DNA from 4 places in the Paenarthrobacter sp. NPDC090520 genome. Region 2 is predicted to be linked to each of the others. Evidence: riboswitches for the same ligand, from Rfam matches in the RefSeq annotation. Region 2 holds a riboswitch; each other region holds the start of a gene.
What was found. A riboswitch is a leader RNA that binds a small molecule or an ion and turns the genes downstream of it on or off. The one in region 2 is predicted to bind S-adenosylmethionine.
Positions count from the first base shown of each region.

Region 1: it holds a riboswitch for S-adenosylmethionine, as region 2 does, so the genes downstream of both, ACIQTZ_RS01525 (aminotransferase class V-fold PLP-dependent enzyme) here and ACIQTZ_RS21700 (LLM class flavin-dependent oxidoreductase) in region 2, are expected to answer to the same signal.
Region 3: it holds a riboswitch for S-adenosylmethionine, as region 2 does, so the genes downstream of both, ACIQTZ_RS08810 (hypothetical protein) here and ACIQTZ_RS21700 (LLM class flavin-dependent oxidoreductase) in region 2, are expected to answer to the same signal.
Region 4: it holds a riboswitch for S-adenosylmethionine, as region 2 does, so the genes downstream of both, ACIQTZ_RS10065 (homoserine O-acetyltransferase) here and ACIQTZ_RS21700 (LLM class flavin-dependent oxidoreductase) in region 2, are expected to answer to the same signal.

Region 1 covers NZ_JBIVXM010000001.1:310,135-317,080, forward strand. Annotated here, with positions in the region: gene ACIQTZ_RS01510 (MFS transporter) at 1-1,260, shown strand, start outside; gene ACIQTZ_RS01515 (metal-dependent transcriptional regulator) at 1,279-1,992, opposite strand; gene ACIQTZ_RS01520 (class I SAM-dependent methyltransferase) at 2,020-2,808, opposite strand; gene ACIQTZ_RS01525 (aminotransferase class V-fold PLP-dependent enzyme) at 2,898-4,292, opposite strand; SAM riboswitch class IV at 4,327-4,440, opposite strand; gene hisN (histidinol-phosphatase) at 4,585-5,397, opposite strand; gene ACIQTZ_RS01535 (ribosome small subunit-dependent GTPase A) at 5,452-6,567, opposite strand; gene aroA (3-phosphoshikimate 1-carboxyvinyltransferase) at 6,570-6,946, opposite strand, start outside.
Region 2 covers NZ_JBIVXM010000026.1:44,108-51,053, reverse strand. Annotated here, with positions in the region: gene ACIQTZ_RS21720 (DUF1852 domain-containing protein) at 1-541, opposite strand, end outside; gene ACIQTZ_RS21715 (LysR family transcriptional regulator) at 664-1,605, shown strand; gene ACIQTZ_RS21710 (hypothetical protein) at 1,675-1,848, opposite strand; gene ACIQTZ_RS21705 (PLP-dependent cysteine synthase family protein) at 2,108-3,451, opposite strand; SAM riboswitch class IV at 3,677-3,786, shown strand; gene ACIQTZ_RS21700 (LLM class flavin-dependent oxidoreductase) at 3,822-4,919, shown strand; gene ACIQTZ_RS21695 (NtaA/DmoA family FMN-dependent monooxygenase) at 4,961-6,376, shown strand; gene ACIQTZ_RS21690 (ABC transporter substrate-binding protein) at 6,373-6,946, shown strand, end outside.
Region 3 covers NZ_JBIVXM010000005.1:212,918-219,863, reverse strand. Annotated here, with positions in the region: gene ACIQTZ_RS08825 (APC family permease) at 1-923, shown strand, start outside; gene ACIQTZ_RS08820 (helix-turn-helix domain-containing protein) at 934-1,509, opposite strand; gene ACIQTZ_RS08815 (sodium:solute symporter) at 1,779-3,317, shown strand; SAM riboswitch class IV at 3,458-3,577, shown strand; gene ACIQTZ_RS08810 (hypothetical protein) at 3,594-3,932, shown strand; gene ACIQTZ_RS08805 (hypothetical protein) at 3,929-4,120, opposite strand; gene ACIQTZ_RS08800 (VIT1/CCC1 transporter family protein) at 4,389-5,543, shown strand; gene ACIQTZ_RS08795 (matrixin family metalloprotease) at 5,698-6,534, shown strand; gene ACIQTZ_RS08790 (matrixin family metalloprotease) at 6,765-6,946, shown strand, end outside.
Region 4 covers NZ_JBIVXM010000006.1:236,137-243,082, reverse strand. Annotated here, with positions in the region: gene ACIQTZ_RS10090 (DMT family transporter) at 1-485, opposite strand, end outside; gene ACIQTZ_RS10085 (RNA-binding S4 domain-containing protein) at 509-736, shown strand; gene ACIQTZ_RS10080 (alpha/beta hydrolase) at 733-1,380, opposite strand; gene ACIQTZ_RS10075 (SGNH/GDSL hydrolase family protein) at 1,466-2,293, shown strand; gene ACIQTZ_RS10070 (winged helix DNA-binding domain-containing protein) at 2,296-3,456, shown strand; gene ACIQTZ_RS10065 (homoserine O-acetyltransferase) at 3,494-4,615, opposite strand; SAM riboswitch class IV at 4,630-4,744, opposite strand; gene ACIQTZ_RS10060 (bifunctional o-acetylhomoserine/o-acetylserine sulfhydrylase) at 4,907-6,247, opposite strand; gene ACIQTZ_RS10055 (VOC family protein) at 6,459-6,946, shown strand, end outside.

The DNA.
Region 1 (6,946 bases), on a different contig from region 2:
CTCACCCTCGGTGCCCTCATCCTGGTTGCCGGTTCCCTGTCCGACCATTTTGGCCGCGCCCGGATCCTGCAGTGGAGCCTGGCTGGTTTTGCACTGACCTCCGTGATGTGTGGACTTGCCTGGAACGGCGAGGTGTTGGTGGTCTCCCGGGCGTTGCAGGGCATTGCCGGGGCACTGCTGGTGCCCAGCTCCCTTGCCATGATCGTCACGTCTTTTTCCGGTCCGGCGCAGTCCAAGGCAATCGGCCAGTGGTCCGGGTGGACGAGTGCCGCGGCGATCGTGGCACCGTTGATCGGTGGAGTGTCTGTAGACCTTTTGTCCTGGCGGGTGATCTTCTTTATCAACGTGGTTCCGGCCGCCGCCATCTGGCCTATGTTGGCTGGGCTGCGGGCATCGGATGCAGCCCGGGACAAGAGCAAGAGGATCGACTACCCGGGCGCCTTGCTGGCCATGATCGGCTTAGGCGGCCCGGTCTTCGCGTTCATCGAACAGGGCAGGCTGGGGTGGACCAGCCCCTTCGTGTGGGTTCCGTTGCTGCTGGGCGGTGTGGCTTTGGGGTTCTTCCTGTTCCACGAGGGCAGGACCTCTGAGCCCATGCTTCCCTTGGGGCTCTTCGCCATCCGGAACTTTGGCTGCGGCAATCTCGCTACCTTGGCCATCTACGGAGGCATTTCGCTGGGCTTCTTTGTCTTGGGCATCTACCTGCAACAGGTGGGCGGCATGGGTGCTACGGCGGCGGGAATCGCGTTGCTGCCGGGGACGGTGATCCTGATGCTCGCCGCTTCCTACTTTGGCGGCCTTGCCGGAAAGTATGGTCCGCGGTGGTTCATGACCGCGGGACCCCTGTTGTGCGGGACAGGTTTCCTGATGTCCTTGTCCGTCCAGGAGCCACTCAATTACTGGACACAGGTGTTCCCCGGCCAAGTGGTCTTCGGGCTGGGGCTTGCGACGCTCGTGGCCCCGCTCACCGCTGCCATCCTGGGTGCCGTTCCACCTGAAGAGGCGGGGATCGGTTCCGCTGTCAACAACGCAGTAGCCCGCATCGCCGGCTTGATCTGCATCGCCTTCGCAGGCTTGATCGTGGGCCCGGTCTTTACCCGGGAGGGCCTGTACAACGCGTTGCTGGTCACGGCGGGACTGTTCGTCCTGGGGGCGGTGGCGTCCGCCGTCGGAATCCGCAACCCGGTGCGCGATGCGGCAGGTGCCGCTGTTCCCGACCAAACGTCCGACGACGGCGGGCCGCTGGGGGCGGCGTCCTGACCTGGGGCGGTGCCCGGCTCAGACGTCAGCGAGGACGCAGCCTTCGTGCACCTCGGTGCTCTGCACCCACAAGGCCGAAGTAATTTCATCGGCGAGGTCGAAGTCGCGCCGCTGGGCACCGCTGCCGATCCTTACCACCAGGGCGCCACCGAAGGGCTTGCGGCCTACAATCTCGATGCGGGCGTCCAAGGCAATGTCTTCGGCGGCCAGATAGCGGAGCAGGTCAGGGTTTTCGTCGCTGATGCGCGTGATGCGGCCCGCGTGTCCCTGGTCCAGTTCGATCATGCGGTAGGCGTGCGGTAGCTCCACGGAGCCATCGGATGAGGGAATGGGGTCTCCGTGCGGGTCCCGGACAGGGTGGCCCAGCTTGGCGGACATGCGTTCAATGAAGGTGTCAGAGACTGCGTGTTCCAACATTTCCGCTTCGTCGTGGACCTCGTCCCAGCGGTAGCCGAGTTCCTCCACAAGGTACGTCTCGATGAGCCGGTGCCTCCGCACCATGGCCAAGGCCAGTCGCATGCCGTCGGGCGTCAGGCGGATGGCGCTGTAGGGCTGGTGGTCCACCAGGCCCTGGTCCTTGAGCTTGCGCACCATTTCGGACACCGAGGAATTGGCTACGCCCAGCCGTTGGGCCAGCTGGGAGGACGTGATGGGCTTGTCCTGCCACTCAGTGAAGGAGTAGATGACCTTGACGTAGTCCTCGATCGAGGAGGAGGGCGTACTGGTCTTCACGTTCCAAGCCTACCGTGGGAGGGCGCCTCAGGCCTTGCAGGCCCGCCACGTCTGCGTCACGTACGGCAGGGCCAGGGGTTGGCCAGGGGCGTGGCCGAGGTGTTCGTAGAGGTACCACTCCAGGTTTCCCATGACCTTGGCACGGGTAGCCTCGTTGGCTCGAAGGTAATAGCTGCGCGACTTGGTCAATTCCATGATGTCCCCGGGGGACACAGCATCCTCCCAATGGGTGACATGGCATTCCAAGCCGGTGAACTCCGGACCGATGGCCGGCCGGAAACCCGGTTTGTGTACGTCGCCGGCATGCATGATGCGTGAAAGGCGGTGCACCCAGGGGACGGAAGTATCCAATTGGTTCCAGATCAGGCCCAGGACGCCATGCGGACGGAGCACCCTGGCGATTTCCGTGCTGGCTTTGTCGGGATCGCACCAATGCCAGGCCTGGGCAACACTGACGACGTCGAAAGCTGAGTCCGCCAGTCCGCTCGCCTCGGCGGTGCCCTCCAACGCATGGACCTGCGGGCACGACAGGCGGAGTTGCGCCAGCATGTCCGTGGAAGGATCGACGGCGGTAACCTCAAGACCTCGGTCCACGAGCAGCGTGGTGAATTTTCCCGTGCCCGCGCCGATGTCGGCCGCGGACTTCGCGCCGGCAGGAAGAAGCCAATCCACGGAGTCTGCAGGGTAGCCGGGACGCACCACATGGTAGTGCTCGCCGCCATCCTGGAAGCTTTGCCCCAGTTCCTTGCGCCGGACCGCGTGCAGCTTGGGACCGCTGGGTTGATGCGAACCCTTGGAAGGGTCTTGGGACCGCATGGTGTGTACAGACTCCTCTACCGCGAACGCCGGAAGTACCCTACGAATTTACAGCAAGGCAGGGCTGGCCGGGTCACGGCAAAGTGCGGTCAGTCCACGGTGCAGGGAGCAGCGCCTGCGGTACCGGGCGTGTTGGGGGCCCATTCGGGATAGCTGCGGTGGTCGTTCGCCGGAACCCAGCGGCCCTCGTCCACCACGTAGTCCCAGCCCAGCCCGGTGCCCTTCAGTTCCTGGATTCCCTTGAGCAGCCGGGCGGCGTCCTCCAGCCGGGAACCCACGCCGAAGCTGGCGCGCAGGGAACCGGACGGCAGGCCCAGGCGCTTGAGGAGCGGGTGTGCGCAGAACCGGCCATCGCGAAGGCCCACTCCGTGTTCCGCGGACAGGTAGGCGGCTACCAGACCGGCGTCGAATCCCTCCACCGAGAAGTTGACCACACCGATGGTGTCCGTGGAATCACTGAAGATCTGGTGGACGGTGACCCCGTCGATGGCCTGCAGGCCCTCCACAAGGTAGGAGCGGATGGCGGCCTCGTGGTCGTGCCAGGCCTGCTGGTCAAGGCCGGCCAGGACCTGCGTGGCGCGGGCCAGGGTGGCGGCGCCAAGGACGTTGGGGGATCCGCCTTCATGGCGGGCCGGACCTGTCGCCCAGCTGACGGAGTCGAGGCGGGCTTCACGGACTGCGCCACCGCCGGCAAGGTGCGGCGTTCCGGCGTCGAGCCAATCGGGGCGGCCTACCACTACGCCGGCACCGAAGGGTGCATACAGCTTGTGGCCGGAGAAGACCACGTAGTCGACGTCCGCTTCGGCGATGTTGATCCGGCGGTGCGGGGCGAGTTGGGCAGCGTCCACCACGATGCGGGCACCGAATTCGTGGGCAAGGGAGGCCAGTTCCGCGATGGGCAGGATTTCACCTGTCACGTTGGAGGCGCCGGTGACCGCGAGCAGTGAGACTCCGCCTTGGGCCAGTTCGTGGCGCAGGTTGGCGAGGGTCGCAGCAAGCGTGGAAGCGGCTACGACGCTGCGGTGCGGCACGCCCTGCCACGGCAGCAGGTTGGCGTGGTGTTCGATGTCCAGGTACAGGACTTCGCCGGTTGGCGTACCGTCGATCTGCGGAAGGCAGCCGGCCAGCAGGTTGAGGGAGTCGGTGGTGTTACGGGTGAAGATGACGGAGTCATCGGGGCGCCCGCCCACGAAGTCGCGCACGATCTCGCGGGAGTTTTCATAGACGGACGTGCTGATTTGGGACGCGAATCCGGCTCCGCGGTGCACGCTCGCGTAGTACGGCAGGACCTCGTTCAGGTACGCGGACACGATGGTCAGCGCCGGCGCGGAAGCTCCGTAGTCGAGGTTGGCGTAGCGGACGTGGCCGCCCTGGATCAGGGGCGCCTGCAGTTCGGCGCCAGTCACGGCGGCAAGGGGCCTGGCGGCCGCGGCTTCCTGCGTGGCAGTGGGAAGGGCGGTGGATTCGAACGTAACAGTGCTCATGGGACCTCACTCAAGAGGGACCCCCTTGCGGGGGGATCCGCGCTTGCCGTATCCGTTCCGGACCGGCCTGGTCGTCACCCGGGGCACCCCACCGCGAATGGAGGGTTGCCGGCCAGCAAACCGGGGTTTAGCGCTGGCACTCGTGACCTGTAGTAGACATTAAGGCACCCCGCATGCCGGACACAAAGCCGTCCACTTTGTTAAGCGCATTGTTACGCAGGATGCGGAAAGGGCGGATTTGGCGAATAAAGTGCGGCGGACACCTCCCAGGGAGGTGTCCGCCGTCGAAAATTCAGAGGAGATCGTCGATTCCCGGATTGAGGCGTTTCAGGACCTCGGAGTGCAGGATCGAGTTGGTTGCCAGTGCGTTGCCGCCGAAGGGGCCATCCTCACCTTCAAGGGAAGTGAACCGGCCGCCCGCCTCCGTGACGATCGGCACGAGGGCCGCCATGTCATAGAGGTTCAGTTCGGGCTCGCAGGCGATGTCAACGGCGCCTTCTGCCACCAGGCAGTAGGACCAGAAGTCCCCGTAGGCGCGCGTACGCCAAATGTCCTCGGTGAGGCCGAGGAACTCGTCAAGGTTCCCGCGCTCCTTCCAGCCGGACAGGCTCGAGTAGGACATGGACGCATCCGCGAGCGTGGAAACGTTGGAAACCTTCAGCCGGGTGGCCGAGGCCAACGAGCGGCCCATGTAGGCGCCCATGCTTTTGGCCGCCCACCAGCGCTTGCCCAAGGCTGGTGCGCTGACCACGCCCACCACGGGTTCGCCTTCGTCGATCAGGGCGATGAGGGTTGCCCACACGGGGACGCCCCTGACGAAATTCTTGGTGCCGTCGATGGGGTCGATGACCCAGCGCCGTGAACCGTGGCCGCTGCTTCCGAATTCCTCACCGAGGACGGCATCACGGGGGCGTGAACGCGACAACTGTCCGCGGATGGCTTCCTCAGCGGCCTTGTCCGCATCCGTGACCGGCGTCAGGTCGGGTTTGGTTTCGATCTGCAGGTCCAGGGCCTTGAACCGGTCCATGGTCTGGGCGTCCACGGAATCGGCCAGGACGTGGGCCAATCGCAAGTCATCGTTGTAGCTGGAAACGGGTTGGGTCATGCCACCAAACTATCGTGAATCCTCCACGCCCCGGGGGAGGTGAGGCTCCGACCCTCAGTTGACGGTGCCCAATTCCTTGGTTTCCTTGGCCTCCAGGCGGGGGTCGGCACCGAGCAGGCGCCTGAGCGAAGCCAGGCGGGCCACGCCGGAAGGGCCGGCATTGCCTTGGTTGACCCACTCATCCAGCCCGCAGTTCACTGCACTCGCGTCATGTTTGCAGCCACGGTCGCAGGCTTCCGTGCCGGGCTCCAGGTCGGGGAAGGAATGCAGAATGCGGCCGGCATCAACGTGGGCAAGGCCGAATGAACGGATGCCCGGGGTGTCGATGATCCAACTGCCGGAAGGAGCGTCCGCCAGTTTGAGGGCCAGGGCGGAGGAGGAAGTGTGGCGTCCGCGCCCGGTGACGGCATTGACCCCACCGGTCGCCCGTTCGGCTCCTGTGAGGGCATTGACCATGGTGGATTTGCCCACGCCGGAGTGTCCCAGCATGACGGTTACCTTGCCGTCGAGGTGGGAACGCAGGCGGGAGACGGCGTCGCTGTCCAAACGGGCGGAGAGCCCGTCGTCTGAACGTGCATCGATGCCGGAGGCCTGCGAATCCGCCGTGCGGCTGATGATGACCGGAAAGTCGAGGCTGAGGTAATTGGCCAGAAGTTCGGCAGGATCCTTGACATCCGCCTTGGTGACGAGGAGCAGCGGCTCGATGCCGGCGTCGTAGGCTGCTACCAGTGCGCGGTCGATGAAGCCGGTGCGTGGCTCCGGGTTCGCTGCAGCCACAACCACCACCAATTGGTCCGCGTTGGCCACCACGACGCGCTCGATGGGATCGGTGTCGTCCGCGCTGCGGCGCAGAAGCGTCCGGCGTTCCTCGACGCGGACCAGCCGCGCGAGCGTGTCCGGGCCACCGGAAACATCACCCACGAGTGCCACGAAATCACCCGGGACCACCGGGTTCCGGCGCAGTTCGCGGGCCCGTGCGGCAATGACCACCCGCTCATTGTCGGTGTCCTCACCAACCACTGCGGTATATCGGCCGCGGTCCACCGTGATGATCCTGCCGATCACGGCGTCGTCATGGCTGGGCCGATCCTTGGTGCGGGGGCGGGAACCCTTCTTGTTGGGCCGGATCCGTACGTCCGATTCGTCCCAGGAGCGTGCGTCGCGGCCCATGGTCAGCTCGTGGCCCCGCCCGATGAAGCCTCAGCCGGGGTCCGGCCGAGCATCGCTGCCCACATCTGCGGAAACTCCGGCATGGTCTTCGACGTCGTTGCGATGTCCTCCACTTGAACGCCCTCAACGGCGAGGCCCAGGATGGCCCCGGCCGTGGCCATGCGGTGGTCCGCATAGCTGTGGACTACACCGCCATGAAGGGCCGCCGGGTGGATGATGAGGCCGTCGGCCGTCTCTTCGGCGTTCCCGCCGAGTCGGTTGATTTCGGCCACCAGTGCGGCAAGGCGGTCTGTCTCATGGCCCCGGAGGTGCGCAATGCCGGTGAGGCGGGAGGGGCCCGTGGCCAGCGCGCACAATGCGGCGACGGTAGGGGCGAGCT
Region 2 (6,946 bases):
TGCTCGTTGAGACGCTGATGCACACCACCGGCGGCTGCGGGAAGCGTTCCTGGCAGGCCGGGGAATCGAGGAATTGCTGGAACAGTTTGCCGTGAAGATCGCCGAAGTTCCCGGGAACGGTGGGCTTGCCGGCTTCCGCTGTTGCCGCCGGCAGTACGACGCTGAAGTCGAAGTCACGGACGTAGGAGGAGAAGTTGTTCCCGACAATCCCTTGGTGACGGACCCCGTTCAGCTGGTCGACGATCTGGATGTCGAGAACCTCGAACAGGGGGAACTGCTGATCCGTACCTTCGGCAGTGAACTGGATCTGCACGGAAACGATCTCAAGCTCGAGCTTGTAACGGTCCCGGTCCGGGTTGTCCCAGTCTGCGAGATCGTTGAAGCGGCGGCGGATCATGGTCAAGGCGTTGCGGAGGTTCTCCTGGCGGTGCTCGCCTCGTGCGAGGTTGGCGAAGTTCGTCGTGATCCGGGAGCCTTCTGACGGGGAGTAGTCCTCGTCAAAGGGGGTGGTGGTGATATTGAAGGTGAAGTCGTCTGCCATTGCTGCCAATCCGTTGATGATGGGCCGGAGACGGCCTTTCAGAAGGGGACGTATCCATGGTGCAGCCTTTCGATGGGTATCAGGTAACTCGTGGTTGCTATGCATTCATATAGAATTTGCCTATGGCCCAGATTTCGAGCGGATTGACCCTGCAGCAGCTCCGCTACTTCATAGAGGTTGCAGCGGAGGGGTCGATCTCTGCGGCTGCCGATCTGCTCTACGTAGCGCAGCCGACAATGTCCGCAGCGATGAAGGACCTCGAGACCCGGGTAGGCCGTGCTCTCCTTGTTCGTTCCGCCCGCGGGGTCACCCTCACCGAGGACGGGGCAGAGTTCCTCGGCTATGCAAGGCAGGTGGTCGAGCAGTTCGCCCTCCTCGAGCAGCGCTACCTCGGCAGGCCACCGACGCGACGTCTGCTCGGGGTGTCAACGCAGCACTACTCGTTCGCGGTGGACGCGTTCGTCCGGATGGTCAAGGCCTCTGAGGTGGCCGAATACGAGTTCTCGCTCCGTGAGTCCCGCACCTGGGACATCATCGAGGATGTCCGTACGCTCCGCAGCGAGGTAGGTATCCTCTACCGGAACGATTTCAACCGGAAGGTCATCGACAAGCTGCTCCGGGAATCCGGGCTGGCGTTCACACCGCTTTTCCTCGCAGATCCACACATTTTCATTTCACGGAAGAACCCGCTCGCCGCAAAAGAGCGAGCGACACTCGACGATCTGGCCGGCTTGCCGCGGCTGACCTTCGACCAAGGTGCGAACAACTCCTTCTACTTCGCCGAGGAGATCCTCTCCACCTTGTCCAGTAAGCAGGAGATCCGGGTCTCTGACCGTGCCACCATCTTCAACCTCATGATTGGGCTCCACGGCTACACGATCTCGACGGGCATCATCAGCGGGCAGCTGGACCCGGAGATCGTTGCCATCCCGCTCGACGTCGACGAACGCATCGAGATTGGCTGGATCGGTCACGCCGCGATTCCGCTGACCGACCAAGCGCAGCGCTACCTTGGGGAATTGCGGGCCGTCGTAGCTGAGTTTGGCGTAGCGCTACTCGACTGACTGAAATCTCAGCGGACGGTGTCAGTTTGGCCGCCACCTGCGGAGGCCGCTGAGCAGTTGACCGAGGTTTCAGCCTGTCCCTCCGGGACCTGCCCATGAGCCGAAATCACCGTGGATCCCTTTGCCGCGTTCGTCGTCGTCCTTGCCGCATCGACGGCACCGCCGGTACACCGTTCCATCGTCGGCGTGTTCGACGTGCCATTCGTGCCGGATGTTCAGTTTGCAGAGCAAAGCCTGGATCATGGCCGCCCCCGGTTCACAGCGCAGGACTCCTTACATCCATGATGGCCTCCCTAAAGATTCATGAAAAGTGATTGCTACTGTTCCGAAGCGCACGCGCGATCAGTGTCTAGGGACTCGTGTCTGGAACCATCATCTGGCCGAATTGGCTGCCGGGCAGGGACGATCGCGGTAGGGGGCGTGGCGTGGCAGACGGGGTGGAGTTACCCCGCCTTGCCAGGGCCGTCTACGACCATAGGTCCACGGTTTCACCGGATGAGGATCAGCGCAGCGTAGCGGCGATCCGACCGTCGACCAGGACTGCCGCTACTTCCGTCAGGTCAGGCGTCTCCGAGGCGGGGACGCCGACCGCGACGGTCCTGTAAGCAACAGCCGCCGAAGCAGCAGGAGCTGCGTCATCCACCGAGGACAACGACTCCAGGGTCACTACACCCACAACTTCGCGCGGGTGGACGGTTCCAAAGCTATCGCCACGGTCCAGCACCAGGAACGCCGGCTCGCTTGGCCCCAGCGACCGGGTGTGAAGTTCGACGGCGGCCTCCGCCGCTGTCAGGCCGTTCGCCAGGAGATGAACTCCGGCAGGCGCACCGGTGAGGAGCGAGCGGATGGTTCCGTCCGGCGTCGTCGGTTCCAGGAAGCCGAGCGAGGTGAGCCAAGCGTCGTCGAAATAGGTGGAGAGGTAGTTCCTGCCCGAGTCCGGGATGACCGCAACGATGGTGTGGCTTTCATCCAACGTGGCTGCAAGTTCCAGAGCCGCCGCCAAGGCTGTGCCTCCCGTGGCGCCAATGAGCAGCCCTTCCTCCAGGGCTGCACGGCGGGCGGTGAAGATGGCGTCGCGATCGCTGATGCTGAAGTACTTGTCCACCAAGGTGGTATCGAACGCTTCAGGCCAAATGTCCTCCGCGGAGGCCGGGTGAAGGGGGTGACCGGCACCTTCGGTGTATTTGAGTGAGCCGTTGCCGCCACCGTAGCGGGAGTGCTCAGGGTCTGCCGCAATGACCTGGACCAGGCCGTCGCTGGCTTCCTTCAAGTAGCGGCCGGTGCCGCTGATGGTCCCTCCGGTTCCGACGCTCGCAACGAAATGCGTCACCGCACCCTCGGTGTCTTTCCATATTTCAGGTCCCGTGCCGGCAAAGTGGGCGCCGGGGTTGGCCGGGTTGTCGTACTGGAGTGCCAGCCAGGCACCCGGGGTCGAGGCTGCAAAGGCCGCCGCTCGGTTCGCCAGATGGTCCGGGTGTGAGCGCGGCACGAAGTCGGCCACCAGGTGCACTTCTGCCCCGAAAGCCCGGAGCAGCCGGACCTTTTCCGCTGCAGTGGCAGCGGGAGCGAAGATCACCGAACGGTAGCCCAGTTGTGCCGCCACCAGGCTCAGCCCGATCCCGGTATTACCGCTGGTTCCTTCAACCACCGTCCCGCCAGCCTTTAAGAGTCCGGCCTGTTCAGCTGCGCGGATCATGGACAGTGCGGCCCGGTCCTTGACGCTGCCACCAATGTTCTGGAACTCCAGCTTCGCGTAAATGCGTGGCCGGACGCCCACGCCGAGCTTCTTCAAACGGAGCAGGGGAGTGCCACCGATGGCATCGAGGACTGATTCGTAAACGGTCATGCCGCCCACGCTAGGAGGCAGGAAAACGGTGCGCCAAAAACCGTTGAGCAACGCGTCAGGCGTCGCTACACGCGGCTCAACGCGACGCAACGCATCGTCACGCGGGGTACAGGCCGGAGTGGAAAATGACGAATTTGGCAGTCCGTTGACGCGGTGTTTCCCGCGTTGACGCCCCGCGTCAGGGCGTTTGTACATTCCTTGGAGGTGCTCCTAGATTCAGTTCCAGGTCAAGAGTCAGCGCGCCAAGGACCGGCTCGCGCTGCGGCAACCCTCAGGCATTAGGTGGCGGGGTGCTCCGGAAACAGACCTGGCCGCGTTTGCGGCAAGTGAATGTCGACCGGCCGCGCGGCGGCCTCTGAAAAGAGAGAACATGCCTACAAATTCTGTACCCGAATTCCGTTCACGCGTTGTTGGGCTGGAGCTCGACGGCGATGGAGCCCACCCGGCTGCGTGGCGAAAGGCGCTCCACGATCCGCAGGCGCTGTTGGGGGGCTTACGGATCCGTGAGACTGTCCAGGCCGCCGATATCGCGGGATTTCACCTTGCCACGTTCAAGGACACCCGGGCCGTGGATGCCGGCAGCACAGGAATCCCAACGCGTATCGACGCCATTCAGCGCGCCGCGTTCGCAGCGCCCCTCACGGGCTCCCTGGGCCTGGTTCCGGAAGCAGGAACGCTCTTCACTGAGCCATTCCACGTCGCAACCCAGCTCGCCAGCCTGGACTACTCCTCCCAGGGCAGGGCCGGTTGGTTGGTGAACGCCGCGAACCTGCTGGAGGAAGCCCGCTCCGTGGGCCGCACGCCGCTGGCAGAGAACGAGGTCGCGGCCGAGGCAGCCGATGTGGTCCAAGCCAGCCGCAGGCTCTGGGATTCCTGGGAAGATGACGCCGTGCTCCGGGACGTGTCCACGGGCCGCTACCTCGACCGGGACAAGATCCACTACGCCGACTTCGAAGGAGCGCGTTTCTCCGTGAAGGGACCGTCCATCATCCCCCGCCCCTTGCAGGGACAGTTGGTGGTATTTGCCCCCGCAGGTCTCATTCCGGCCGTCGAGGCAGACGTGGCCTTGGTATCCGCAGCGTCCGTTGAGGCCCTTCCGACGGCGGCCCACGCGGCAGCGGCGGCTGGTGCCCAGCGGACGCTCGTGGAGTTGGACGTCATCCTGGATGCCCGTGGACAGACGGCCGCCGAGCGCCTGGCCGAATTGGACTCCCACGAGGAATGGCAGGGCGGAGCCCGCTACGCCGGAAGCGCTGAGGGCTTGGTGGAAGTGCTCACCACACTGTTCGCAGCGGCAGACGGCGTTCGCCTCAAGCCTGCTGTCCTGGACGTCGACCTCCCCGAACTGGCCTACAAGGTGCTCCCCGCGCTGCACAAGACCGGGTTGGTGACGCCACCCAAACCGGGCGCGACGCTGCGGGAAACGTTCCATCTTCCCCGCCCGGCCAACCGCTACGCCGCGGCCTGACCGACGCCCACGCATCACAGAAACCACAAGAGAGCTCACCCATGACCAAGCACCACCGCATCGCAGGCAACGGGCAGATCCAGTTCGGCGTCTTCTTCCAGGGCGTCAACCACACCACGGTCTGGAAGGACGCAGCCAGCGGCTCGCAGACCGATTTCGAATCCTTCCGCCGCGTGGCCCAGACCGCTGAACGCGGCCTGTTCACCGCGTTCTTCCTGGGCGAGGGCCTCCGCCTCCGCGAGCACCTCGGCAAGATCCACGACCTTGACGTCGCAGGGCGCCCGGACGCCCAGACCGCCCTCGCTGCCCTGGCAGCTGTCACCACCAACATCGGCCTGGTGGCTACCCAGAACACCACCTACAACGATCCCGCGGACCTCGCCCACCGGCTGGCCAGCCTGGACCTCCTGTCCGACGGCCGCGCCGCGTGGAACATCGTCACCACGGACAACGCATGGACCGGCGCCAACTTCCGGCGCGGCGGGTTCCTCAAGCACGAGGACCGCTATAACCGGGCCGAAGAGTTCGTCCAGACGGCCAAAGCGATCTGGGATTCCTGGGCCGACGGCGCAATCGCCGGGTCCCGGAACGACGCCCGCTGGCTCCGCGAAGGCAGCATCACTCCCGTGCACCGCAAGGATGCAAGCTTCGACGTCGAGATCACCGGCCGCCTCCCGCGCTCCACCCAGCACCACCCGGTGCTGTTCCAGGCCGGCGACTCACCCGATGGCCGGGACTTCGCCGTGCGGAACGCCGACGTGATCTTCTCGGCGCACCCCGAACTGGAGGACGCGAAGAAATTCCGCGAAGACATCGTCGCCCGTACCCTCAAGGCAGGCCGCCCGGCCGATGACGTGAAGATCTTCCCCGGACAGGAATTCATCCTCGGAGCCACGTCCGCCGAGGCGGAAGAGAAGCACCAATGGGTCCGCTCCCAACAGGTGGGTCCGGAAACGGCCATCGCCTACCTGGAACAGTTCTGGGGCCGCACCCTGGCCGGGTACGACCCCGACGGGCCCCTCCCGGACATCGACCCGGTGGTTGACGTCACCAACCCCACCCGCGGCAACGCCTTCCACGGCAAGAGCGCCAAGGAGCTCGCTGCCCAGTGGCGTGAGGAAGCCAAGGACAAGGGCTTGTCCATCCGGCAGTTCGTCGCCGCCAGGTCCCGCCTCAATGGCCGTGGCCTGGTGGGATCCTACGATGACGTCGCCGACAAGCTTGCCGAATACGCCCACACCGGGGCGGTGGACGGCTTCAACATCACCCCGTGGATCGTTCCTTCCGGCCTGGACGAAATCGTCAATGAACTCGTTCCCAGGCTGCAGGACCGCGGCGTGTACCGCACCGAATACGAAGGCAGCACCCTCCGCGAAAACCTCGGCCTCCGTGCGCCGCTGACCCAGCGCAGTTCACTCACCAGCACCCAACTCACCGAAAGCGAAGACGTCGCATGAGACTCCCCAAACCGGCCCCAGCAGGCCGCGGAAAGAAACCCGCCGCCGTCGCCGGCGTCCTGGGAGCCATTGCGCTCCTGGCCTCCGCTTGCGGTGGAGGGGCCGACGCCGGTGCGCAGCAAAGTGCCGCGTCCTCGCCCGTTCCGGGTGGGAACCTGAACTTCGCTGTTTCCGTTGACCGTGGCTGCATCGACCCGCAGCAGGTAGGCAACAACGACGCGATCGCGATTGCCCGCCAGACCGTGGCCTCCTTGACCTCGCAGGACCCGAAGACCGGCGAAATCGTGCCGTGGCTGGCCGAGAAGTTCGAGAACAACGCTGATGCCACCAGCTTCACTTTCACCCTGCGCACCGGCGCGAGCTACGCGGACGGGACTGCCATCGACGCCCAGTCGGTGAAAACCAACTTCGAAGCCATCAAGGCCCTCGGCGCCAAGGCAACCCTGGGCTCCACCTACCTGAGCGATGTCAGCGCCATCACCGTCAAGGATCCGCAGACCGTTGTGGTGGACTTCTCCAAGCCCAACGCCCAGTTCCTGCAGGCAACGTCCACGTTCACCCTGGGGCTCC
Region 3 (6,946 bases), on a different contig from region 2:
CCATAGCCATCCTGTGGTTTGCCGGCGCTTCTGCCATGGCCGGCCTGCTGAACCTGGTCCCCCGCTACTTGCCGCGCTACGGCATGGCTCCCGCGTGGGCCCGGGCACTTCGTCCCTTGGTTCTGGTGTTCACGGTCATCGCCTTCGCCGTGACCATCATTTTCCAGGCAGACGTGAACGCCCAGGGCGGCGCCTATGCCACGGGCGTGCTGGTGCTCATTACGTCGGCATCCATTGCCGTGACGCTCTCCGCGCGGCGCAAGAAGCAGCGGGCCCAGTTCATCGGCTTCGGCATCGTCTCGCTCGTCTTCATTTACACCACGGTGGTCAATTCGATCGAGCGCCCGGACGGCCTCAAGATTGCTGCCCTGTTCATCCTGGGCATCATGGTGGTGAGCTTCATTTCCCGGATCCGCCGCGCCTTCGAGTTGCGGGCCACCCATATCAAAATGGACGAGAAGGCCCTCGAGTTCACCGCGAACAACAGTGATGGTCCGGTCCGGATCATTGCCCACGAGCCCAAGCACCTCAGCGCGGACCGGTACCAGGAGAAGCTGGAACACGCCCAGCAGGCCAACCACCTGCCCAAGGACTGCGGCGCATTGTTCATCGAGATCATCGTGGACGACAGCTCGGACTTCGAGCAGGAACTCCAGGTAGTGGGCAAGGAACGCCACGGCTTCAAGATCCTGGAAGTCCACAGCAACAACGTGCCCAATACCTTGGCCGCCGTACTCCTCCACATCCGGGATGTCACGGGCTTCATGCCGCACATCTACTTCCGCTGGACCGAGGGCAACCCGATCTCCAACCTCAGCAAGTTCCTCTTCTTCGGCGAGGGCGAGATCGCACCGGTCACCCGGGAAGTGCTGAGGGAAGCCGAGCCGGACATCACCCGCCGCCCCTGGGTCCACGTGGGCTAAGCCCCCAGTCCTACCTGCTGGCCGCGGGCACCAGGACCCAGAGCACCTCCACCGTCTCATCCGTGGGGTTGATCCAGGTGTGGGGCTCGCGGCCCGGGAAGGAAAGGGTATCCCCTTCTTCGAGGTCATATTCCTCGTTGGTCAGGATCAGCTTGATCCTGCCTTTGACGACGTGCAGCACGTCAACATCGCAGTCCACGGCATAGAGTTCATTTTCGCCACGCCCCCGCGGCTCGATGGTTGCCTGCAGGATCTGGAGCCTGCGCTCGGAACGCGCCGTCAGCAGCCGCTCCACAATGCCCTGGCCACCCAGGGAAATGCGCGGTCCATCGTCGCGCCGCGTCAGATGCGTTTCGGGCGCTGCGAACAAGTCGCCGACAGACACGGACAGCACCTGGCACAGCGTCACCAGGGAGGCCACTGACGGTGAGGTGAGGTCCCGCTCCACCCTGCTGAGGAAGCCTTTGGTCAGTCCCGTCGCGTCTGCAACCTGCTCGATGGTGAGCCGCTGCGCCTGCCGGGCTGCACGGATTCTGGAACCGATGGCAACGGGAACATTGCTGGGTTCAACGGGTAGAGCCTTCATTCACAAAACCTTTCAGGCCCGTCCGGGAGGCCCTGTCATTGGAGCCAATAGTAGCCGGACAGCCACGGCAAAGACCCAGAATCCGCGGAACCATGACCAAACCACCTTGACTGTTACTCCCATCACAACATATCCTCATAGGCAACAAGTGTTGTCTGTGAGGCACACAACACACGTCCAACTCCGTTCGTCAGCACAGAGACTTCGACGCCCTGCAGGAGTATCGTCGAATACCCCAACCTCCGTGCATCAGCTCCAAGGAGCCACTCATGGACTCTTCGTTCATCAACATCGCCATTGTGGTGGTGTATTTGCTTGCCATGCTGGCGTTCGGCTGGTGGGGCAAGTCCCGCACCAAGAACAACAGCGACTTCCTGGTGGCCGGCCGCCGCCTGGGACCGTTCCTCTACACCGGCACCATGGCCGCGGTTGTCCTGGGTGGCGCATCCACCGTTGGCGGCGTTGGCCTGGGCTACAAGTTCGGCATCTCCGGCATGTGGCTGGTGGTGGCCATCGGCGCCGGCGTCCTCTTGCTGAGCCTGCTGTTCGCCGGCACCATCCAGCGCCTGAAGATCTACACGGTCTCGCAGATGCTGAGCCTCCGCTATGGAAGCAAGGCCACCCAGACCTCCGGCATCGTCATGCTGGCCTACACCCTCATGCTCTGCGCAACCTCCACCGGCGCCTACGCCACCATCTTCGTGGTCCTTTTCGACTGGGAACGCTGGCTGGCCATCGCCGTGGGCGGTGCGATCGTGCTGGTTTACTCCACCATCGGTGGCATGTGGTCCATCACCCTTGCTGACCAGGTCCAGTTCATCATCAAGACCGTGGGCATCTTCCTGCTGATGCTGCCGTTCGTCATGAACGCAGCCGGCGGCCTGGACGGCATCCGCCAGCGCGTTGATGCAAGCTTCTTCCAGATCGACGGCATCGGCCTGCAGACCATCATCACGTACTTCGTGGTGTACACGCTTGGCCTCCTGATCGGCCAGGACATCTGGCAGCGCGTCTTCACGGCAAAGACCCCCACGGTTGCACGCTGGGGCGGCGCAACCGCCGGCGTCTACTGCATCCTCTACGGTGTAGCCGGCGCCCTGATCGGCCTCGCCGCACGCGTGGCGTTGCCGGACATCGACGTGGCAAACCTCGGCAAGGACGTTGTCTACGCCGAGGTGGCAACGCACATCCTGCCCATCGGCATTGGCGGCCTGGTCATGGCAGCTGCCGTTGCCGCGATGATGTCCACCGCCTCCGGCGCACTCATTGCCGCGGCCACAGTGGCCCGCGCAGACGTAGTCCCCTTCGTCGCCAGCTGGTTCGGCAAGACCATCAACACCGACGACACGGAAAACCCCGAGCACGACGTCAAGGCGAACCGCTACTGGGTCCTCGGCCTCGGCGTCCTGGCGGTCCTGATCTCCATGGCGGCCCAGGACGTGGTCGTGGCCCTCACCATCGCCTACGACATCCTGGTAGGCGGCCTCCTCGTCGCCATCCTCGGCGGCCTTGTATGGAAGCGCGGTACCGGCATCGCGGCAGCCTGGTCCATGGCCGTGGGCTCGGTCCTCACCCTGGTCCTGCTGATCCTCTTCGCAACGGGTGTGATCGAGAGCGCCGACGGCGTCTACGCCAACGATCCCATCTACTGGGGCCTCGGCGCTTCGTTCGTGACGTTCGTGGTGATCTCACTGCTCACTCCGCCCACCGATGCCGCCGTCCGCGCGGCGTGGGACAAGCGGGTTGCTGGAGCCATCTCGGATGAGCTCCCGCTGGACGCCCACCCGGTCACCAGCCACAAGGCCTAGAGTCCGGCCACACAGTGGCCACCTGGGCAATGTACGACGGCGGCGCCACCCTTCGCGGGGTGGCGTCGCCGTTTGCGTCGTCCCCGGCTTCCACAAGCACACCCACCCCCATTGCGGGGAGGCATTAGGATAGGACGCAGCTTCAAGAGATGTGGCGCCAAGCTCCGACTGGCCGCACACCAACCCCATGTTCACGGGTGGTTCGGATGAGGAAGCGGCCCGCCCCGGACCAGAGACAACCGAGCGGGCAAGAGCACTCCCACCAAGGAGCAGTCCTTGCCGTACCAGGCTGAAACCAGCACGATCCAAGATCCCGCACACCGAGCAGGCGCATCCCAAGCGGCCCTGGTCAACACCAGCCCCATCGAAAGCGCCGCCCCCGCAGTCCGGGTGATTCCCGTCGTCGATCTCGTCCAAGGCACGGTGATCATTGCAGCGCGCGGCCGCGCCGAACGATTTCACCACCCTGAGCCCCGGCTGCTGGCCGCGGCCTTGGCACGGTCCGTCCGCGCCGCACGTTGGTGTTCCGCGTCGCAGACGCTGACGGTGGCGGTGGCCGCCGTCGGACATACCGCGGGGCGCGAGCAGCACTTCAGCCTGGTGCCGGCTGCCTAGGATTCGTCGCCGTCGCCGCGGAATTCTTCCTCGGCCTCATCGAGCGGCACAATGCGCTCGTCGTCGTCCGCCACCTCGCCTTCCTCTGCCCAGGCCTCGTCCACTTCCTGGTCCTCGTTGTAATCGTAGGCCGGATCCGATTCGATGGTTGCCCGTTCCGGGTGGTGGGGATGTGATTCGGTGCTCATGCTGCAACCTCCGTCCGATGGGCCGCACCAGGCGGTCCACTGACCGATGTGCGGGGAGTGCCCCGCCCCTGTCTAACCATCTGAGCACCGCCTCAGGAAGGGGTCAAGGGAGGGCTGCCGACGGCCACAGCGCCGCTGCAGCAGGGTATGGAATTAAGGCATGCCGAACATTCCCGCTAAGGAATACCAGCCAAAAATCCCCGGAAATAAGCGGTACAGTGGGCGGTGCAAAGGGGCCGTAACCGTCCCATCAAGCCCAGGAGAAACAGTGCAACAGCACCAGGAATCCCACGGTCCGTCGAGCCCCGCTCCGGCCCCCCACCCCGCAGACGAAGCCCCGCGAACACCCACGCAGTCGGATATCCGGCGCTGGCGGCAGTACCTGGCAGACGAACGGGCCGAGGCCGCCGTCTACCGCGAACTCGCCCAACGCCGTGACGGCGAGGAACGCCAGATCCTCCTGGCCCTGGCAGAAGCGGAAGGCCGGCACGAAGCCCACTGGCTCAAGCTGCTCGGGGAACACGCCGGCATGCCCAAGGCGGCGTCCGCACGCAGCCGGCTCCTCGGTTTCCTGGCGCGGCACTTCGGATCCGTCTTCGTCCTCGCGTTGGCCCAACGTGCTGAGGGGCGCTCCCCCTATGGCACCGACCCGTACGCCACCCCCGCCATGGTGGCCGACGAGCAAATCCACGAGGAAGTTGTCCGCGGCCTCGCAACCCGCGGCCGCAACAGGTTGTCCGGCACGTTCCGCGCAGCGGTTTTCGGCGCCAACGACGGCCTGGTCAGCAACCTTTCCCTGGTGATGGGCATGGCCGCGACGGGCGTTTCCAGTGCCGTGGTGCTGATGAGTGGCGTTGCCGGCCTGCTGGCGGGTGCACTGTCCATGGGTGCCGGCGAGTACGTCTCCGTCCGGTCGCAACGGGAACTGCTCAACGCCACCCTTCCCACCCAGGCCACGTTGGCCGCAGCGCCGTCCTTGGACGTGGAGCACAACGAACTCGTCCTGGTGTACCTGGCGCGCGGCATGACCAGGGAAGCTGCTGAACACCGCGCCGCAGAGCGCCTGGGGCTCTTCAGCTGCGACTGCGATCCCAGCCTTTCGCTCCAGCCAGAGAAGGAAGAAGTGGCGGACGAGCACGAGACCGTCGGTTCCGCATGGGGCGCTGCCATGTCGAGTTTCTGCTTCTTCGCCTCGGGCGCCATCGTCCCCATCCTGCCATTCGTCTTCGGCATGGTCGGCTGGAACGCCCTGATCCTGGCCGGAGCGCTGGTGGGCATTGCACTTCTGGCGACGGGCGCCGTCGTCGGGCTGCTCTCCGGAACGTCCCCGCTGAGCCGTGGCCTCCGCCAGCTGGCCATCGGCTTGGGCGCCGCAGCTGCCACCTACGGACTGGGCCTCCTCTTCGGAGCGGTGATCGTCTAGGCCTCGCCGGCATGAATAGACGGGACCACCCCGGTCCCGTAATGTTGGTTCGTCCTCTGCGCTGCCTGCGTGAACGGGGCCTGAGGAATGGAGAACCGTGGACACCGAGCATGGGGAGTCGCATGCGCTAGAACCCCGCCGTGCCGGCAAGGCGCTGCGTTTGCTCCTCGGCCTTGTCATGGCGGTGGTTGCCGCTGTAGTCGCCGTCCTGGTCAGCGGTTTCCTGCACGGCGATCCACGCATTACGGCCCTGGTCCCGGGCGCCGCCCTGCCCAACGCCCAACAAGGCGGACCAGGCACGCACAACCCGGCGCGCGCCCACAATGCTCCCCCACCCGGGCTGGAAGAGGCCGATGCCCCGCTCGCCTCGCCTCCCGCACCGGCCTTCACGAGCGATTCATACAAGTTCCTGGCCACGAACGACGACGGCACTCCGGTTGGTTATTCGCCGTGCCGGCCGCTGCACTACGTGGTCAATGACGCCTCGGCACCCGCGGGAACGGATGAACTCTTCCAGGCGGCCTTGGCCAACGTCTCGGCCGCGACGGGCATCCAGTTCGTCAATGACGGCACCACGGACGAGCTGCCCACTGCGAAGCGGGAGCCGTACCAACCGGCGAAGTACGGCGAGCGCTGGGCACCGCTGCTGATTTCCTGGACCACCCCGGAGGCCGCACCCGCGCTGGAGGACAAGGTCATTGGCACCGGTGGCAGCAGCATGTATTGGTTGAACAAGGGACCCAAGAGTTACATCACGGGCAGCCTGGAACTCGACACGCCACAGATCTCCGAGCTCCTGGCTGAGGAAGGCGGCTCGGATTACGTCCTGGCCGTCATGCAGCACGAGCTGGGCCATGTGATGGGGTTGGACCACGTGGATGACCCGGTGCAGCTGATGTATCCGGAGATCGGCGCACCTGATGGTTTGGCTGACGGCGACCTGACCGGCCTGCACCTGCTGGCATCTGCCCCCTGCCGCAAGGACATCTAGGCCGGTTCCTGGCTGGGGCCGAGCCATGGACTTCCCGGCGGGCGCGGTCCTATGCTGTCCCCAAACGGCCGACGGCGGCGCCCCAACCGCGGTTCCGGGCCGTCGCGTCAGGGGGTTCGATGGAACCTGATGGGTCGCCACAAGGGCCAGACCCCTATCCCCCGCCGCGTCATCTCCCTCCTGCACAGGGACCGCTGCAGCAACCCACTCCACAGATAAGGCACCGCACCGTGGCCGCGGTCTTCTTCTTTTTCGGGGTCCTGGGATTGGTCTGCGCGGGTGCCTACTTCGGCGGAGACCTGCAGCCGCTGTGGGGTTCGGATGCACCGCAAAGCCAGTCCCCGCGCCCGGGGGTGCTGCCGTTCGGACAACGGGAAGACCCTGTCCCAGGGCGGGAGGAGGCCGACGCTCC
Region 4 (6,946 bases), on a different contig from region 2:
CACGCCACGGCCGCAACGGTGAGCACGCTGCCCAGGACCCGCAGCCCGGTAAGGGACCGTTTGCCGCCTGGGGCAATGCCCAGCCGGTCCACCAGCAGGCCACTGAGCGTTTGACCCGTCACGGACGCCACCGTGAACAGCGCCACACCAAGGAGGCCCACGGTGAATGATTGGGCGAAGACGAAGAAGGCTCCTACGGCGCCGGCCATGACGTAGAACGGCGGAAAGCTGCGCGCACGGACCGCGGGAACAATCCTCGCCAGCCCCGCCCTGCCTTTGGGGGTGGCCAAGGAAATCGCGGCGATCACCACCAGGCCCGTGGTGAAGCTCACTACCGCGGCGGCGATGCCGTCGTCCAGGGTGCCAGCCAACGCTCCATTGATGCGTCCCTGGACCGGGAGCACCAGCCCCGTCAGGACGGCGAGGGGCAGGCCAAGGGCAAGCGGAAGGCTGGAACGGCGGGTAGGGTGCGGCACTGTCACCACACTACTTCAGGCATCATTGCTGTATGAGCAACCCCGAAATCGACGAAATCCCCATCCGCGACGACATGATCCGCCTCGGCCAACTGCTGAAGCTCGCCAACCTCGTTGAGGACGGCGTGGAAGCCACGGAGCTCATCAAGAACGGCCTGGTCAAGGTCAATGACGACATCGAAGAACGCCGCGGCCGCCAACTCCACGCCGGCGATACCGTAACCGTCAACGGCCAGACGGTCCGGATCGCTGCCTCCTAGCTGAGGACCTTGTGGGTGAGGAACTCGCCCACGTGCCCGATCTCCTGCTGGTTGATCCCGTGCCACATGCCCGTGTAGAGCACCTTGGTGAGGTCCACGTGCTGGCGCACCCAGCCCATGGTGTACTCGATCTTGTCCTGGGTAATGACGGGATCCTGCTGGTCGCGGCCCCAGAAGAACGGCACGGAACCGTCCAGTTCGGCGTCGCGGAAGGCGGCGTCGGCACCGGCGTCGATCACGAAGCCTGAAAGCCCGACGACGGCAGCAAAGTCCGCGGGCCGGTACCGGAGCATGGTGGTTGCCATGGCCATGCCCATGGAGAAGCCCAGCAGCGTCACCGAGGAGTGGTTGGCTTTGACGGTGTCCAGCCACTCCAACGCGTACTCGGCCGCCAGCTTCACGGCATCGAGCGAGTAGTCGATGGACGCCGTGAGCGGGAACCACGTGAAGCCCGGGCCCATGGGCATGGGGGCGCGCAGGGAGGCCACTACGAAGCCTTCGGGAAGGACTCCGGCGAGGCTGAAGAGGTCGTCCTCGTTGGATCCGTAGCCGTGGAGCAAGACCAGGAGCGGCTTTCCCGCCCTTTCGGTTTCGTCATGGGACCACAGGACAACGGGCGCGGGGAATGCAACGGCTTCAGTCATGGGTCTATTCTTGCAGTTACCCATGGGTAACAACCTACGGTGGCGTAGGTTCGCAGGCACGAGTCCACAAGGCAGGATAGGAAGAATGAGTTCATTGGTGACGCCAGGCGATGGAATCCAAACGCATCCTTGGAGCCGCTACGTGGCGCTGGGAGATTCCTTCACCGAGGGCATTGGCGACCCCGAGCCGCAGAACCCCGGAGGCTTCCGTGGCTGGGCGGACCGGGTGGCCGAAGAACTCGGCCGCGGCCACGACGATTTCGCGTACGCCAACCTGGCCATTCGCGGCCGCTTGCTGCAGCAGATCGTGGACGAGCAGGTTGGCCCGTGCTTGGAACTGCAACCGGACCTCGTTTCCATATCGGCAGGCGGCAACGACCTCATCCGGCCTGGTGGCGATCCGGACCTCCTGGCCGAGAAGCTGGACGCAGCCGTCCAGGAACTCAGCTCGGGCGGGGCAACGGTGGTCCTGTTCAACGGCCCGGACACAGCTTCTTCCGTGCTCAGCCGGATCCGCGGCAAGGTGGCCATCTACAACGAGAACCTGCGGACCGTCGCCGCCCGGCACGACGCCATCGTCGCGGACATGTGGTCCTTGCGGCAGCTCGCCGACACGCAGATGTGGGACGAGGACCGCCTGCATTTCTCGCCCCTCGGCCACCACACCATCGCAATGATGGTGCTGGAGGCGTTGAACGTCCAACACACGCTCGAACCCCTCGTCCCCAAGCCCCTCCCGCCCCGGACCTGGCGGGAAGCCCGCTCTTCGGACCTCGTGTGGGCGCGCGAATACTTCGTCCCCTGGGTGATCCGCCGCCTGCGGCACCAGTCCTCCGGCGACGGCATCACGCCAAAACGTCCGACGCCGGGACCCGTCTTCGGGCCCAACGCCACCGGATTGCCGCGCGGCTAGGCGTGGTCGCCTTGGAGCCAGACGACGTCGTTCGCCTCCGACTGAGCCGCCAGCACCTCCGCGCTCCGTTGGCTCCGACGGCATCAGAAGCAGTCCGCAACCTCCTCGCTGTCCAAGCCCAGGAGTTTCCCTACGCGCGCTGGTCCCTGGCCCAGCGGACTCCCGAAGCTTCCGCTGCGGATGTGGAGCAACTCGTGGCAGACGGCACCATCCTGCGGACCCACATCCTCCGGCCCACTTGGCACTTTGTGCACCGCGACGACCTCGGCTGGTTGATGGGCCTGTCCGGGGAACGGCTGCATCAGGGAAACAAAGGCATGTACCGGCAGACGGGGGTCGATGCCGCCTCAGCCGCCCGAAGCTCCGGCCTCCTCGCCGAAGCAGTTGCGGGTGGCGCCCATAAGACCCGCGAGGAACTCTCCGCGGTCCTGGAGGACGCGGGGTTCCCGGGCAAGGGACTCGGCTTCGTGTACCACCTCATGCATGCGGAAATCAGCCGGATCCTGGTCAGCGGCAAACCTATCCGCTCGGCCGGGGGTGCCCTCAAGCAGACGTACGCGCTGTTCGGGGAACGGGTACCCAAGCCTGGACCTGACGCTTTGGACGCCGATGAACGGGACCAGGCTTTGGGCCAGTTGGCCCTGCGGTACTTCACCAGCCGTGGACCGGCCACGGTCAAGGATTGCTCGGCGTGGTCCGGCCTGACCATGAAGGACGTGAAACGTGGGCTCGAGGTAGCCGCCGACGTTGCCCCTGGGGCCTTGGCCTCGCTTCCGCTCGACGGGCTGGACTTCCACCTGGCAGCAGATGATGTTGCCGGGTTGGAGCGGACCGGGGCCGCCCGGGAGGTCGGCTCAGATCCGGACGCCGCACTCCCCCGCGTGGACCTCATCCAGTGCTACGACGAGTACGTCATGGGCTACTCGCAGTCCCGGCACTACCTCGGCGGGGTGGCACCCTACTTCCCGGAAAACGGCGGCCCCATGCACGTAGTCCTGCTGGATGGCAGGCTGGCCGGCTGGTGGCGCCACGCATTCGCCGGTGGCACCTGCGAACTCGATATCCGCCTGAACCAGCCCGCCACGCCCGCCGTCCAGCGGGCACTGGAAGCCGAAGTGGACCGTTATGGCCGGTTCCTGGGCGTGGAAGCCAGGCTGGCCTGACGGCAATGCCCGTTGGACAGCCTGCCCGGTACCCCGCTCAGGCGAAGAAGGACTCCCGCAACTGCGCCGAGAGTTGCCCGATCTCCGTGAGGAAGCCGTCGTGGCCGATGGGAGCCTCGATCACATGCACCGGAACGTCACCCGGCAACGCGTCGGCGAGTTCCTTGGACTGGGCCGGAAAATAGAGCCGGTCCGTATCCACGGCGGCAATAAAGAACTCGGCAGTCGTGCGGCCCAGGGCCTCCTGCAAAGTACCCCGCCCACGCGTGACATCGTGGCTCATCAGGGCCTCGGTGATGGCGATGTAGCTGTTGGCGTCAAAGCGCCGCACCAGCTTGGTGCCTTGGTGGTCGAGGTAGCTTTCCACCTGGTACCGGCCGCGCTTCCCCAGGATGGCTGCGGCGAGCGGGGTTTCCTTGTGCTGCGGTTCGCGGCCGAAACGGACATCCAATTCCAAGGCGGAGCGGTAGGTGATGTGGGCGATCCTCCGGGCCAGGGCGAGGCCGGCCTCCGGCGCGGCACCCTGGTAGTAGTCGCCGTCGTTGAAGTTGGGGTCCTGGCGGATGGCGAGCGTCTGCGACTGGGCGAAGGCGATTTGTTCTGCGGTGCTGTAGGCACCCACGGACACCACCGCACAGCGCTTGACCCGCTCCGGGAAAGTCACAGCCCATTCGAGCGCACGGGCGCCTCCCATGGAACCGCCCAGTACGGAGTGCCAGGCGCGGATTCCCAAGGCATCGGCCAGGCGGGACTCAGCCTCGGTGGTGTCCCGGAGGGTGACCAGCGGGAACCGGGAACCCCACGGTTTTCCGTCCGGAGCCGCTGACGACGGCCCGGTGCTGCCGTTACAACCACCCACGATGTTGATCGAAATGACGAAGAACCTGTCGGTATCGATCGTGGCACCTGGCCCTACCAGTTGCTCCCACCATCCGTCTTCATCGGTGGCGCCGCGGGCGACGTGGGTACTACCGGTCAGGGCATGCTCCACCAGCACGGCGTTTGAGGCATCGGCGTTCAGCTGGCCCCATGTTTCGTAGGCCAACACCACATCGGGAAGGAAGCCGCCGGCTTCGAGTTCCAGCGGGCCCACGTGGGCGTACTTGAGGGTTCCGTCTGCTTCCTCGGATGTGGGAAGGGCTGTAGCAGTAATGGTCATTCCTTTGACACCTAACCTCGCGCTTGCCCACCGCCTTTCATGCGGCAGGCCAGGTCCTCACCCGGGGCACCCCACCGCGGAGGAGGGTTGCCGGCCAGCAAGCCGGGGCTGTCACTGGCACTCATGACCTAATACGTAAGAGTCTAGGAAGAACACAGCCGTTCTGGCGAAGAATGTGACAGCTGTGTGACGGTTTGGAGCATCTTCGTTCATGAACGAGCACCCGGCAGCGCCGCCCGGCGAATAATCGTCGGCCGGGTGGCGCCACCGTATTTCACGGCAGATCCGGCGTCAGGCGCCCTTGGCCGCGCGGAATCCCGCCTCAAGGTCGGCGATGATGTCATCTACGTGCTCAATGCCCACCGCGAGACGGACCAGTCCCGGAGTAACGCCGGCTACAGCCTGCTGCTCCACGGTCAACTGGCTGTGGGTGGTGGAGGCCGGGTGGATCACCAGGGACCGGACATCGCCGATGTTGGCCACGTGCGAGTGCAGCTCCAAGGCGTCCACGAACCGCTTGCCCGCTTCCACGCCGCCCTTGATGGTGAACGCGACAACGGCACCGGTACCGCGGGGGCCGTACTTGCGCCCACGCTCAAACCAGGGGCTGGACGGCAGCCCCGCGAAGGCGACGGATTCGACGTCGTCATGGGCTTCCAGCCATTCGGCCACTGTGGTGGCGTTCGCGACGTGACGCTCCACGCGCAGGCTCAGGGTTTCCAGGCCTTGGGCGATGAGGAACGCGTTGAACGGAGAAACCGCGGAGCCAAGGTCGCGCAGCAACTGGACGCGGGCCTTGAGGATGTAGGAAAGGTTGGCCCCGAGCGCGCCGTCCTTGCCGAGGTCGCGGGCATAGACCAGGCCGTTGTAGCTGGGATCCGGGGTGTTGAAATTGGGGAAGCGCTCCGGGTCCTTGCCGAAGTCGAAGTTTCCGGAGTCCACAATGACGCCGGCAATCGCCGCACCGTGGCCACCCAGGTATTTGGTGGCCGAGTGGACCACGATGTCGGCGCCCCATTCGATGGGACGGATCAGGTACGGGGTGGACAGCGTGTTGTCAACGACCAGGGGGACGCCCGCTTCGTGGGCAACCTTGGCAATGCCCTCAATGTCCAGGACGTCCTGGCGCGGGTTGGAGACAACCTCGCCGAAGAACAGCTTGGTGTTCGGCTGCACGGCGTTGCGCCACTGCTCGAGGTTGTCCGGGTCCTCGACGAAGGTCACGGAGATGCCGAACTTCTTCAGGGTGTGGGCCAGCAGGTTGTAGGTTCCGCCGTAGAGGCTGGGGCTGGCCACCACGTGGTCGCCCGCTTCGGCGACGTTGAGGATCGCGAAAGTTTCCGCGGCCTGCCCGGAGCTGAGGAGCAGGGCACCCAGGCCACCTTCGAGGCTGGCTATCCGTTGCTCCACGGCATCCTGGGTGGGGTTGCCGATACGGGTGTAGATCGGGGCAAGCTCGGCCAGGGCGAAGCGGTTGGCGGCACTCTCGGCGCTCGGGAACACAAAGGACGTGGTCTGGTAAATCGGAAGCGAGCGGGCACCGGTGGCGGAATCGGGTTCCTGGCCTGCGTGGATTTGGCGGGTTTCGAAAGACCATCCTTGGGACATTGCGTTCTCCTCTTTGTGGCGCATGGGTTCGGTGGATTGTGAATGCTTCCAACTGCGGCCAGTCTAGGAAGGCCCCGCGGCAATGCACAGGTTTGTGACGAAGACAGTATTTTTCGGTCTTCGGGCGTCATTCCGGCGTCCCGCCATGACGCCACGCGCCGCCCTCCAATAACATCCCACCTTGGTTAGGCTTGACTTAGCTGAGACCCGAATCACAAAGTGCCAAGATGAAGCCATGCGCATGGATCACGTCTCTTACGCTTGTGAACGAGATGGCCTTCTGGCCACGACAGAACGAATTTCCGCGGCATTGGGAGTGGACGCAGTCCGGGGCGGAGTGCACCCGCGCTTCGGTACCCGGAACATGATCATTCCCCTTGCGGACAACAAATACCTTGAAGTGGTGGAGGTCCTGGACCACCCCGCTTCGGATAAGGCACCCTTCGGCCAGGCAGTCCGGGCACGCTCGGCAGCCGGCGGCGGTTGGATGGGCTGGTGTGTCGCCGTTGACGACCTCGCTCCGTTCGAAGAACGCCTTGGCCGTTCCGCAGTTCCCGGCAACCGCAAGTTCCCCGACGGCCGGGAACTCGTGTGGCAGCAGATCGGCATCCTCGGCTTGATCGCAGATCCCCAGGTACCGTACCTGCTCAAGTGGGAAGGCGATCCCGGCCTGCATCCCTCCAAGGTCTATGAAAGTGACGTCAAGATGTCCAGCCTGACCAT